DNA from 3 places in the Vallitalea okinawensis genome. Region 1 is predicted to be linked to each of the others. Evidence: riboswitches for the same ligand, from Rfam matches in the RefSeq annotation. Region 1 holds a riboswitch; each other region holds the start of a gene.

Region 1 (4,505 bases):
CCTGGTGAGATTCTTGGCATAGAAAATGGTGATCCTTCAGATTTAGAGCCATATAGCTCAAAAGAAAGAAAAACTTATAATGGTAAGCTATTGGTTTATATTCGATCTACTTGCGAAAAGGGTAAGATTAGACTTAAAGCTATAACAGAGGGGGTAAACTCAGAACAAATTGATTTAGATGCTATTTAAGTAATTCTAGAAACCTCCGTTATCATTATTTTATATATAACGGAGGTTTTATTTCATTTATCATTCAATTATTACGAACTTCAATGAGTCATTCATACCGTAATCTTGGATAAGGTTTTTAATATGATCCATGACTAGATAGTAATTACCTTGCTGGTAAATGGGTTTAATAACGACATCTTCTTGTAATAATAGAGTTTCAGCAGCTTTGAGAAGCTCCCATTTTTCATCTTCATCAAGGGCTGATGAAGATTGGGCGAGTTGAATAATAGTATCATAAAGAGGGCTATTGTAGTCTACATCATTGTAGGGTGAATTAGAACTAAATATCTCAAGATAAGATAATGGATCATTATAGTCCATTCCCCATCCTGCAAAACTGCAAGTATATTGACCTGTGTTTTCTAATTCTTGTTTTATATCAGATGGTTGCTGTACAATATTGACTGTTAATCCAGGTAAGTTATCTTCTAATTCTTCTTTAATATAAATAGCTATGAACTGACTAAGATAGGTATTAAAAGTCAGTAGTTCCATTGTATAAGTTTGAATACCTAACTCTGATTTAGCTTGATCCCAAAATTTTAATGCTAAATCCTCATTATATTGAAGGAATTCATTATTATTTTGTCTAAAATCTACACCATCTTCATCTTTAAAAAATCCCGATGGTACATAGTAATTAGCAGCATGTCCGGTTTGTGTTAATTCAGTTATGTAGCTATTATCAAATCCTAGTGCTATAGCTCTTCTTGCATTCTCGTTTTGGAGTAAAGTATCATTTTGATTAAATTTTAAATAAAACATAGCATCATTTTTGGTACTAATAGGAGTAAGGCCATACATGTAAGCTTTTACATAATCATCATAATAAAGCTTTGTAGTGTCAATTATATTATATAGAAAAGCATCATAGCCATATTTTATATATACTAAGACGTTGATATTTTCAACATCAATAAACTCACTTCCCCAATAATAAGGATTTTTTGTAAGTAATAAATAGTTGCCTTTATCCCAATCTGAAATTATATATGGGCCATTATAAGCGATATATTCTAAGTCAGTACCATATTTATCTCCAGAAGCTATAACCATATCTTTTTTTATTGGTGCAAAATTATGTTGAGTTAGTAGTGAAAGAAAATAGGGGACAGGATTCTCAAGCTCAACAACTAGTGTATAATCATCTATAGCTTTTATACCTAAGTCTTCTTTAGGTGATTTACCCTCTAATACATTTTTATAGTTTTTAATATTAGCAGCAGTTAACAATGCTTTTGCTTGATCTTCAAAGTCACATAAACGCTGCCATGAGTATACAAAATCATGTGCTGTAACAGGAGAGCCATCGTTCCATTTTGCGTCTTTTCTAAGGTAGAAAGTATAACTTAATTGATCTTCGGATAATGAATAGCTATCAGCTACACCAGCTACAATTCTCCTGTTATGGTCATATGAGAATAAACCTTCTGATACATTATTTAAAATAAATCTTGTAGCTGAATCATATCCCTTATTTATATCTAAAGTAGAAGGTTCTCCTTTCTGGAGATATAATCTTTCATCATCTTCTAATGATTGATTTAAGTTTTCAAAACCACTATCGACCCTTATAATATCTCTACTAGATTCCTTAGAACTTACCTGGATATTACCTCCCAGGAAAATACTTAATGTTAATACAGTTACTAATGTTTTGGTAAAAATCCTACGAAATTTCATAAGCTATTCCTCCTTTATATACAAATATTAACATAATATGCCACCAGTATCAATGAAATAACACGATCAATAGCAAGTTTATTTCACTTCAACTCTATAAAATATCTTCTGAGGCTAAAGGCAGTTGCATCTTAGAGGTAATGACAATTGAGAGACTGCTATTAAAGATTTTATGTTTCAATTTGAAATAATAGCAAGAAATGTAGTAAATATTGACATATTATATAACTATAATATATAATGCTAATATAGCAATATAATCATATAATTGTAAAAAATGAAAAAAGGCAAACTTATTGAAAGATAAGGACGCAAAGCTATGGGTCTAAGGTCATATAATGACTATGATTGCCAAGCTGCCATTAAAGAGCATTTTTATGCTTTAGTGTGCAGTTGCACACTTTTTTTTTGTCTAAAATATTAATGTTTTAGGCGTATGAGTAGCATAAAGTAAGCATTGATCATTGCTTGCTTACTATAAGTGACTTTAGTCACATTTGTTCTTTTAATAGATTTCAAGGAGGAATGAAATTGAAGACATTTAAAGCCATTATATCTTTTGTACTAACGGCAATCATTTTACTTAGTAGTTTTCAATTACTGGATGCAAAGAAACCAGATGATTCAAGTGGTGACGAATTAGTTGAAGGAGATTTTACTAATCGAAGTATACAAATCGAAACCTACAATGCAGAAGATAAGCAATTGGAAAAGAAAATCAATCCTGAGTTCAAGATGGAGAATACAGGGACGGCATCCATTGATTTAACAGAATTAGAACTCAGATATTTCTTTTCTATTGAAGGTGAAACCAACATATCATTGAATAACTTCAATCAGCCACTTATGGACATTGAAGTGATAGAACTAGAAAATCCAATAGAAGGTGCTACCCATTATTTGAGAATTACTTTTGATGATAAAGGGGATGTATTTAATCCTGGGGATATGGAGACATTTTCATTTAGAATCATTCAAGAAGGTAGCGGAAGCCTAGATCAAACTAACGATTATTCTTTTAATGATAGTGTAACTTATGCACCATGGGATAAAGTATCTGGGTACTTATCGGGTTATTACTTCTATGGTGATGAAAATCTATTTGGTCAGACCTCTTTACAAGAGTGGAATGCAACTGAAAATCAAATATATATAAAATGGAATTCTATAGAAGGAGCAACTGGTTATGAGCTAAAAATGGATGGAGAAAGTACAATTTTAGATGAAAATCAATTGGATTATACTGACTCTAGTTTAGAAGCAGGTACAACTCATACCTATCAAATAAGACCATTGAGTGAATATGGATTAGTAGGTAAATGGTCTGAAGAGTACATCATAGAAACTTTACCAGATGTACCAAAGAATATACAGGCAAGTAGTACGAAAAGCACAATCACTTTAGACTGGGATACTGTTAATGGAGCAGATAGCTATGATGTAGAAGTATTTGGGATACCCATGGAAGCAAATACAAATAGTTATACTGATGAAGGCTTAACAGCAAATACTCAATATACATATCGCGTAAGAGCAAAGAATAGCAGTGGAACAGGAAAGTGGTCTGAAACGGTAGCCTATTCAACATTACCGGATTCATCTTCTGGCATATGGGCAGATCCGCAGACGGAAGAAATTTTAGTCAGTTGGGAGTCCGTAGCCGGTGCAACCTTATACGAGTTAGAGGTAGACAGTTTACTAGTTGAAGTTAATGATAGCACAAGCTATTTACACCAGCAGTTAGAAACCAATACGTTACATACTTATCGTATTCGTGCCATCAATAGCTATGGTAATGGTCCATGGACAGAGTACATCAACGTCTATACATTACTAGAAACACCACATTCTATTCAGATCAATGAAATTAATAGTGAAGATGAATTAAATTATGAGATTAATTGGGCAGTCATTGAGGGTGCTACATCGTATGAAATAAAAATTGATGGACAAGTCAATAGTACAACTAGCTCTACGGTAGTTCATGAAAACATTGATTCTAATAGCCAACATACCTATCAAATAAGAGCTATGAATGATGATACTCAAAGTAATTGGAGTCAAGAAATCTTAAAATCCAGTACCACAGATGCACCTCAAAATCTCATGTTGTCAATCAATAGCGATGGATTAAATGTCTCTTGGGATACTGTTATAGGTGCAAACTCCTATGAAATAGAGATCAATGATCAAGTAACGGATGTAGGCTTACAAACCACATACATGTTAGAGAATATAAATTTTAACACTACATATCAAGTTAGAGTAAGAACGTTAAGTGATGCTGGACCAAGTAATTGGAGTGATTATACTGTTATCAATTCATCATTACCTGCCCCAACCAATCTTAGAGCCGTAACAAGTTCTAACGCCATTATGGTTTATTGGGAGGAAGTAGAAGGGGCAGACATGTATGAACTATTAATGGATGGAGAGTCTTATATGCTTGGACCAAGAGATAACTATACCCATAGCGGACTTGATGCATATAGCACTCATGTATATCGAATAAGAGCTTTTAAAGATGGACAAGCCAGTCCATGGAGTAATGCTATCACTGCTACAACCGTTGTTAGTGAACCAGATTTTTT
Region 2 (4,505 bases), on a different contig from region 1:
CTGCCAATTGGTTTTTATCATTTTAGCTTCGTCTTCAGATTCTGTTTTAACATCCAAGGAAATGATGGGCTTATCATTCTCCTTAATGGAACAACTGACAACGTATTGTCCATCTTCCTCTTTTATATTTGATTCAATTCTCCTATAAAGGTTAACCTTACAGTCATTATTCTTTGTAAACTCCATTATTTCTTGTCGTATGCTATAAGGTATACGGTTTATGAAAAGCTCCAGCGTATCAATGCCCTTTTGATTAATCTCATATAAGGTAGTATTATTATTCTTTGACTGTGCAATTAATGTTGCATTAACAAGTTCTGCTAAATATTGCTGCAAAGAAAAATAATCCGTGTAGTTATTGAATAATATAAAATCTGTTATCTGCGTTTGGCTCAAAGGACCTGAGACGTTTTTTAGCAGAAAAAGAAGTATAAGCTTATTGGCAGTTAAATCGTGGGTATTCTGGGTCATATTAATCCCTCCAATACCTTCGCGGTATTTAACGCTAGAACAAATTTTCGTTATTAATATTGTATAACAAATAGTAATCAGTTACAAGTACTTTTTGTTGCATGAAATGCCTTACCTTGATAAGAATCCCTCTGTTTAAAGCGTTTTAAGGTTTGATTAAAAATATTTTTTTTATCTGTGCTCCAGCGGGGTGCAACAAGTAATTTCCAAGGTGCATCACCGGTAATACGATGAATAACAATATGAGAAGGAATGTTCGCAATACAATCGATAACTAGGTCGATATATTCCTCTCGCTCTAAGGGTTGATAATCACCATCTAAGTACACTTTCTCCAAATCCGTATCTTTAAGAACATGAAGCAGCTGAAGTTTGATACCTTGGATAGGAAGATGACTAACGTATTTAACTGTTGTCAGCATGTCTGATTGACTTTCACCTGGCAACCCTAAAATGATATGAACGATAATATCTAAATTATAAGAAGTTAATAGTGATACAGCATCATTAAAAACTTGAAGAGTATATCCTCTTCTCATAAAAACTGCACTTTCTTCATGTATCGTTTGAAGTCCTAATTCTACCCAAACATCGACTATTTGATTGAGTTCTTTTAGTAACTCGCAGACTTCAGCACTTAAACAGTCAGGGCGTGTGGCTATGGAGATAGCGACTATATCTGGATGATTAGCAGCTTCAAAATACACTTTTCTTAGATAGTCTAGATCGCCATAGGTATTCGTATAAGCTTGAAAGTAAGCGATAAATTGATCACCTTTGAATTTTTTCTGTAGACGCAGCTTACCTTCTTCTATTTGATTGTGTATGGATAATTGTTTAGAAGAGGCAAAATCACCCGAACCACCTGCACTACAAAAAATACATCCCCTTGAGTCAATAGTACCATCTCGGTTAGGACAGGTAAAACCAGCATCTAAAGCAATTTTAAATACTTTTTCCCCATATTTCTCTTTTAATTTATAACTCAGCGAGTAATAAGGTTTGTCATCCCAATACATATAAGCCTCCCTATTTTCCGATTGTATATAAACCATACATATCATTAAAGCATCTTTGAGGGAAGGGTGCAAGGGGATATGGTTATTATTTCGTATAAATTAAGCAAAAAAATTGATATTAATAATAATTTATGGTAATATAAGGTTGAAATAAGGGTTAAAAATAAAAATGCGTGAAGGGTGATTGACAATATATTTATTTATTTTTATCTTGGGTCTAGTCATAGGTAGTTTTTTAAATGTGTGTATCTATCGTATCCCGTCGAAAGAAAGTATTGCTAATGGACGTTCTAAATGTCCACATTGCCAAAAACAGCTGAAGTTCTATGATCTGATACCTTTTTTTAGCTATATATTATTAAAAGGCAGGTGTAGATTCTGCAAAAAGCATATAACCATTCAATATCCATTAGTTGAATTATTAACAGGTATTGAGTTCATATTATTCTTTTATCTTTATGGTTTAAGTATTGATTTTTTTGCAGTGGCAACTTTGTGCTGTATTCTCAATGTGGTATTTTTCATTGACTTAAAGCATATGATCATCCCTAATAAAGTTGTTTTATTTGGTTTAGTCATTGGCTTAGTTATTCAAGGGTATCATATAATTACTGGAAATTATGGTATTTACTTAGGTTTTAGTCGATTTAGTGGCTTTATAGCGATTGTTTTGGTATTATCGTTACTAATCCTTATATATATTCTATCACTAATCATATATAAAGGTCGGGCAGGAATAGGTATGGGAGATATTAAGTTATATATTCCTCTAGGTCTCTTTTTAGGCTGGCCATTAACACTTATATCTTTGTGGTTTGCTGTTGTAATAGGGGGAGTAGTTGGTGTAGTATTATTAAGTTTTGTTAAGATTGATAGAAAATCAATGATACCCTTTGGACCTTTTATCGTCATTGGTGTCTTAATAGCACTGATTTTTGGTGAGCAAATAGTAAATTACTATCTTTAATTGTTAGAAATCCTGTTAGATTACAAAATTCTACAAAACAAGATCTATTAATATCTATTTACATAAAGTGAGAATTATATTATAATATGTTTAACTTAATTAAAAAAGGGCAAATTAGCTGAAAAGCTAAGACGCAAAACCAGAGTCTAAGGTTTTTAACTATGATCGATCGGTTGCAGTATTCAATAATACTGCAACTTTTTTATTTGTTTGTAAAATAATGTAAAATAATATCTGTAATAACTTATATTATCATAATTGACATAAATGTGTAACAAACAATGATTAAGTAAATAGTTTTGAAAGTAAAAATTCGTTTTAATGGAGCAATATAAATAATTTTAACATGACAAATGATAAAACTAGGTTTGATTTCATTAGAAATTATATAGAATGTGGGACTATTATGAAAAGAAAAAAATTAGGTGAACTATTAATAGATGCTGTCAAAATCGATCAAAAAAGTCTTGAGGAAGCTGTAAGCTATCAAAAAATACATAATTGCAAGATTGGTAAAGCACTGGTAGCTTTGCAATACATAACCGATCAAGAAATTATAGAAACCTTATCTAAACAGTTATCTGTTCCACTTGTTTCATTAGAGAAAGAAGATATTAAGCAACCTGTTGTTAAATTAGTTCCCCAAAGTGTTGCAAAGAAGTACAATATCATTCCATTTAGATTGGAAAATAACATTTTACATATTGCTGTGTCTAATCCTTATAACATGGAAGCTAGAGATGATGTTAGACTCATAACTCGAAAATCAGTCAAAATTCACTTATGTAGTGATGAGGAAATTGAAGAAGCTATTGATCGATATTACAAAGAAGGTTCCTCGAAAGAAGTTATTGAAGAGTTAGTTAAAGAACTAGATGATAATAGCACTGTAGATGAAATTATTGAGAATGATGATATAGCTAATGCTCCAACCGTTAAGATAGTTAACTCAATAATAACCCAAGCTATTCGCATGAAGGCTAGTGACATACATATAGAACCCTTTGATCAAGAGATTTTTGTAAGAAATCGAATTAATGGTTCATTAACAAAGGTCATGAGTATACCAATCCAATCTTTTTCTGCCATATCCACTCGGATAAAGCTACTGGCAGATATGAATATTGCAGAAAAAAGGGTGCCACAGGATGGACGTATTGAAACAGAAGTTGATGGTAAAAAGTTTGATCTACGTGTTTCGGCGTTACCAACTACCTTTGGTGAAAAAATTGTCATGCGGATATTGCATCGTAACGCTAGTTTATTAGCCATTGAACATCTAGGTTTTACAGATGAAGAGAAAATAATTATCAATCGTTTTACGAGGATTCCTTATGGCATTGTTCTAGTTTCTGGACCTACAGGAAGTGGTAAAACAACCACTCTGTATGCCATGTTAAAAGAATTAAATACAGTTGATAAGAATCTAGTAACAGTAGAAGATCCAGTAGAATATATGTTTACTGGTATTAACCAGGTACAGGTAAATACAAAAGCTGGATTAACCTTTGCAGAAGGCTTAAGAAGTATACTCAGGCAGGACCCAGATATTATCATGGTTGGCGAGATTCGTGATGAAGAAACAGCTGAGATATCCGTACGTTCGGCTATCACTGGTCATATGGTATTGTCTACCATCCATACCAATGATGCAGCAAGTACCATTACTAGACTATTAGACATGGGAATTCCATCTTATCTAGTAGCGGATGCGATCGTAGGTGTTATTGCACAACGACTGGTAAGACGATTATGCCCACATTGTAAAAATGAGGTTTTAGCAACGAATATGGAGAAGATAACCCTAAAAGTCGATCAAAACCTAACCATATTTAAGCCCATTGGTTGTCATATCTGTAATTGGACAGGTTATACAGGAAGATCAGCTATTCACGAGATTCTTGATGTAAGTGATAAGATTAAAGCAGCTATAGCAGAAGGAAAAACAACCCAAGAGATCAATAACCTAGCTGTCAATGAAGGTATGGATACATTGTTCGAAAGTTGTAAGCGACTCGTTCTAAAAGGCGAAACATCCATTGAAGAAA
Region 3 (4,505 bases), on a different contig from region 1:
GCTATAATCCATTAAAGTACAATAATCATATATCTAAAGATGAGCTTTATGATTTACTATTATTTGAACTCTCCATTGTTGATGAAGAAATGGATAAATTACCCCTCATTATGGATAAGAGTATTATTGATAACATCTTCTATTCGGGTATTATGAAGCGCATTAACGCATGTTTGAAAAGAGAGCAAATGGCTGTTAATGAAGAAGAACTTAATGATTACGTAGAATCAAAAACTTTAATATAAAGAAGAAATAGATTGGGCTTCACATAAACTTGACTTAATGTTGAGTTTTATCTAGATGAAAGAAATTGAGGTGGAAGTTATGAAAGATCCTTATGAAGTATTAGGTATCAAAAGAGGTGCTTCTAAGGAAGAAATTAAAAAGGCATATCGAAATCTGGCCAAGCAATACCATCCAGATAAATATGTTGATAATCCTTTAGCTGATTTAGCATCAGAAAAGTTTAGGGAAGTACAAGAGGCTTATGATAGTTTAATGAGTGGTCAGCAAGGGAATGGTACTTTTAATCAAAACAACTATAACCAGTCTTATAGTAATCAAGATAGTAGTTTTGCAACTATTCGTAACTATATAGTTGCTGGACGCTACCAAGAGGCTTATAGCATGCTTCAAAATATGTCTAACCGTACAGCTGAATGGTATTTCTTGAGTGGGGTATCCCTTATATACATGGGTTCTCATCACCAAGGATTAAACTTTATTCAGCAAGCAATGAACATGGATCCATCTAATACAGAATATCGCCAATATTATGAGCGACTGAAGAACAGACAACATGCTTATCAAACTAGATCTTATCAATACGGTGGTGGAAATAGTAACTTAGGTTGCTGTACGCAATTGTTATGCGCAGACTGCTGCTGTGAATGCATGGGAGGCGACTTAATCGCATGTTGTTAAATGGAAAGAACATAGCATTATTAGGCATATTATTAGCCATTAATCAAGTGTTTTTGTATTTAGCCTCTATCATCGAAAGCAATACCTTAATATTTCTCTTCGCGGCGGCATTAATCATAGGGGTAGTCGTTGTCGAGACAGAAATACGTAGTAGTTGGATGTTTTTCATAACATCTTGCTTATTAGCTTTTTTTTTAGTACCAAATAAATTTGATATAGCAATTTATATAATGATACTAGGTCCTTATAGCATTTTAAAAGAGCTGATAGAAAGACATTGTTTTACAAAGAATACAAAGGGACTAGAAATTGGTATTAAACTTGTAACATTAAATCTTTTAGCAATATTATCTTATTTTATAATGAGGTATATGTTACCATTGCAACTGAATATATGGTTGATTATAATTGGGGAAGTCTTATTACTCTGCTATGATTATGTGTTTGGTTATTTTATACATTACTACATCAAACACATAAGAAATAGGATTAAATAGGGTATTAGTTGATACAAAAAATACATATTGAACTAACGAGGTAATTTAAAAACATATGACTTTCTTATACATGGGGATTAACATATTATTATAAGAAGTTAAAGTACTTATGAAATTACCTTAATTATAAAAAAAATGAGTACTAGTTCAATATATATAAGAGGGTGAGAGCATGAAAAAAGTAGCAGTTATTTTTACTGGTGGTACAATTTCAATGAAGGTTGATGAAAGATTACATGCAGCAATACCTGCCTTATCTGGACATGAAATAATGGCTAAAGTAACGGGGATTGAGAAGATGGCAGAAATTGAAGCTATCCATTATGGGTCGTTTCCTGGACCACATATCTCTCCTGAGAAGATGTTGGAATTAGCTAGTATAGCTAAAGAACAGTTACTTCGAGAAGATATAGCTGGGGTGGTTTTAACCCATGGAACTGATTGTTTAGAAGAAACAGCATATTTCCTTGATCTAATAATAGATTCAGATAAACCTGTTGTTGTAACAGGTGCTATGCGTAACAGTAGTGAGCTAGGTTATGATGGGCCATCTAACTTGGCGGCATCAATTTGTACAGTATGTTCAGACGAATCAAAGAATAAAGGTACACTAGTAGTTATGAACAACCAAGTTAATGCTGCAGATGAGGTTACAAAAAGTCATACTCTTAGTTTAGATACATTTAAAAGCATGGATTTTGGGCCATTAGGTATAGTGGACCAAGACCAAGTGATCTATTATAGAAGAAGAGAGCATCGACAAATTATCGATACTGATCAAATTCAACCCAAGGTAGCTTTAATTAAGTCGGTTGCTGGTATGGATTCCACCATCATCAATTATTTAGTGGATCAATCTTATAAAGGTATAGTAATTGAAGGTATGGGTAGAGGTAATGTGCCGCCTGGAATGGTTGATGGCATTACGAAGGCCATTGAGCGTCAAATACCTGTCGTACTTGTATCTCGTTGTCCTATGGGAAGAGTTTTGGATTCCTATGGTTATCATGGTGGTGGGAGAGAGCTGCGAAATAAAGGTATCATTTTAGGTGATAATCTTTCGGGACAAAAAGCCCGAATTAAACTCATGTTAATACTCGGTATAACACAAGATGTAGATAAAATAAAAGAGATTTTTGAAGAAGATTTATACAAGAAGGTATAGTAGCTAAATTTTATGTTGCTTTTTATGGAAATTTATGATATGATTTTAGGGTGCAAGTAATACTTTTCGGTGACAAAGGCAAACCTATTGCGAAATAGGGACGCAAAGCCGAGGGCCTTTCGCATCGGGGGGCAAGATGGAAGGTAGCCTGGCTGCCGAAATGAAAAGTATTTATCCTAAGCTATAAATTTCCTTTTATTTGGCTTCTTCATTAGAGGAAGCCCTTTTTTTACCTTTTTGAAGAGAATTAGGGGATTTGTTACACAAAACTAAGGTCTTTCAAGGAGGATTAAGATTAACGATATGAAAAATAAAAAGATAAGAATTGCACTAATATATTTTGTCATAGCATTTGGGTTTCTGTCTTTAGCTAATTATGCCTTTAAGCAGGTAACCACTGAATATATCACTTATGATGAATTTATCGAATGGGGTGAAACTGGGAAAATTGAAAAAGTTTCATATTCTGGCACCTCACTTCAAGTCATTGTCAAAGAAGATAGCGGCATATCTCAAAAGATCTATTATACTAATGTATTTCCAGATTTAGATCTAGCCAATAGAATTAATGAATGGGATAAGAAGTATGGTGTGCAATATGAGTACATTCCACAGCAATCCAATGCTCTAGTAGAATTTTTGCTCTATTGGATACTGCCAATGGGAATATTCTTCTTCCTATGGCGTTTTATGATGAAGGGAATGGATAAACGTATGGGCGGCGGTGTTATGTCCTTTGGAAAGAACTCTGCCAAAATCTATGCTGAGCAATCCACTGGTGTAACATTTGATGATGTTGCCGGTCAGGAAGAAGCTAAAGAGTCTCTTGTGGAGATGGTTGACTTCTTAAATGAACCAGCGAAATATACGAGTATTGGTGCCAAACTTCCTAAAGGAGCCTTACTAGTAGGTCCTCCTGGAACAGGTAAGACATTATTAGCCAAAGCTGTAGCTGGAGAAGCTAAAGTACCATTCTTTTCGATTTCAGGTTCAGAATTTGTTCAGATGTTTGTTGGTATGGGTGCTGCTAAAGTACGTGATTTATTCGCACAAGCTCAGGAGAAAGCTCCTTGTATTATTTTCATCGATGAAATCGATGCTATTGGTAAGAGTCGTGAAAATAATATGAGTAGTAATGATGAAAGAGAACAAACATTAAATCAGCTATTATCTGAAATGGATGGTTTTGATTCATCTAAAGGGGTTGTTATACTTGGAGCAACCAACAGACCTGAAGTGTTGGACCAAGCTTTATTACGTCCAGGTCGTTTTGATCGTCGAATCATTGTTGACAGACCTGATTTAGAAGGTCGTAAAGCTATCCTTAAGGTACATGCTAGGAAAGTTAAGATGTCAGATAGTGTTGATTTAAATGCCGTTGCGAAAACGACTTCAGGTGCTTCAGGTGCTGAGTTAGCCAATGTCATCAATGAAGCTGCATTATTAGCGGTTAAGCACGGTAGACAATTGGTTGAGCAAAAAGACTTAGAGGAAGCATTTGAAATAGTTGTAGCTGGTAAAGTGAAGAAAGACAGAATTCTTTCTGATCATGAGAAAAAATCTGTGGCATATCATGAAATAGGTCATGCACTTGTTGCAGAAGTACTTCCAAATGCGGATCCGGTGCATAAGATTACCATTATACCGCGTACAAAGGGGTCTTTAGGGTATACTATGCAGTTACCTACTGAAGATAAATACCTAGTAACAAAGGAAGAAATGGAAGAACAATTAGCTGTTATGTTAGGTGGACGTGCAGCAGAGGAAATCATGTTTAATCAAGTTTCAACAGGTGCAGCCAATGATATTGAAAGAGCAACAGCAACAGCTAGACGTATGGTTACAATCTATGGTATGACAGATGAATTTGATATGATGGCTTTAGAATCAGCAAGCTCTCGTTATTTAGATGGACGTCC

What was found. Region 1 has a riboswitch for cyclic di-GMP ahead of C1Y58_RS13805 (fibronectin type III domain-containing protein). Riboswitches for the same ligand answer to the same signal wherever they lie in the genome.
Region 2: it holds a riboswitch for cyclic di-GMP, as region 1 does, so the genes downstream of both, C1Y58_RS05975 (GspE/PulE family protein) here and C1Y58_RS13805 (fibronectin type III domain-containing protein) in region 1, are expected to answer to the same signal.
Region 3: it holds a riboswitch for cyclic di-GMP, as region 1 does, so the genes downstream of both, ftsH (ATP-dependent zinc metalloprotease FtsH) here and C1Y58_RS13805 (fibronectin type III domain-containing protein) in region 1, are expected to answer to the same signal.

Annotation. Positions count from the first base shown of each region.
Region 1 is NZ_PQDH01000004.1:184,746-189,250, forward strand. Features, by position in the region: gene C1Y58_RS13795 (glycoside hydrolase family 2 TIM barrel-domain containing protein) at 1-189, shown strand, start outside; gene C1Y58_RS13800 (peptide ABC transporter substrate-binding protein) at 250-1,914, opposite strand; cyclic di-GMP riboswitch class I at 2,191-2,278, shown strand; gene C1Y58_RS13805 (fibronectin type III domain-containing protein) at 2,446-4,505, shown strand, end outside.
Region 2 is NZ_PQDH01000002.1:175,445-179,949, reverse strand. Features, by position in the region: gene C1Y58_RS05990 (DUF4364 family protein) at 1-471, opposite strand, end outside; gene C1Y58_RS05985 (tRNA modification radical SAM protein MnmL/YtqA) at 549-1,490, opposite strand; gene C1Y58_RS05980 (prepilin peptidase) at 1,675-2,457, shown strand; cyclic di-GMP riboswitch class I at 2,556-2,638, shown strand; gene C1Y58_RS05975 (GspE/PulE family protein) at 2,864-4,505, shown strand, end outside.
Region 3 is NZ_PQDH01000029.1:16,014-20,518, reverse strand. Features, by position in the region: gene C1Y58_RS25435 (DUF5685 family protein) at 1-245, shown strand, start outside; gene C1Y58_RS27120 (J domain-containing protein) at 325-924, shown strand; gene C1Y58_RS25425 (hypothetical protein) at 915-1,421, shown strand; gene C1Y58_RS25420 (asparaginase) at 1,594-2,586, shown strand; cyclic di-GMP riboswitch class I at 2,654-2,746, shown strand; gene ftsH (ATP-dependent zinc metalloprotease FtsH) at 2,890-4,505, shown strand, end outside.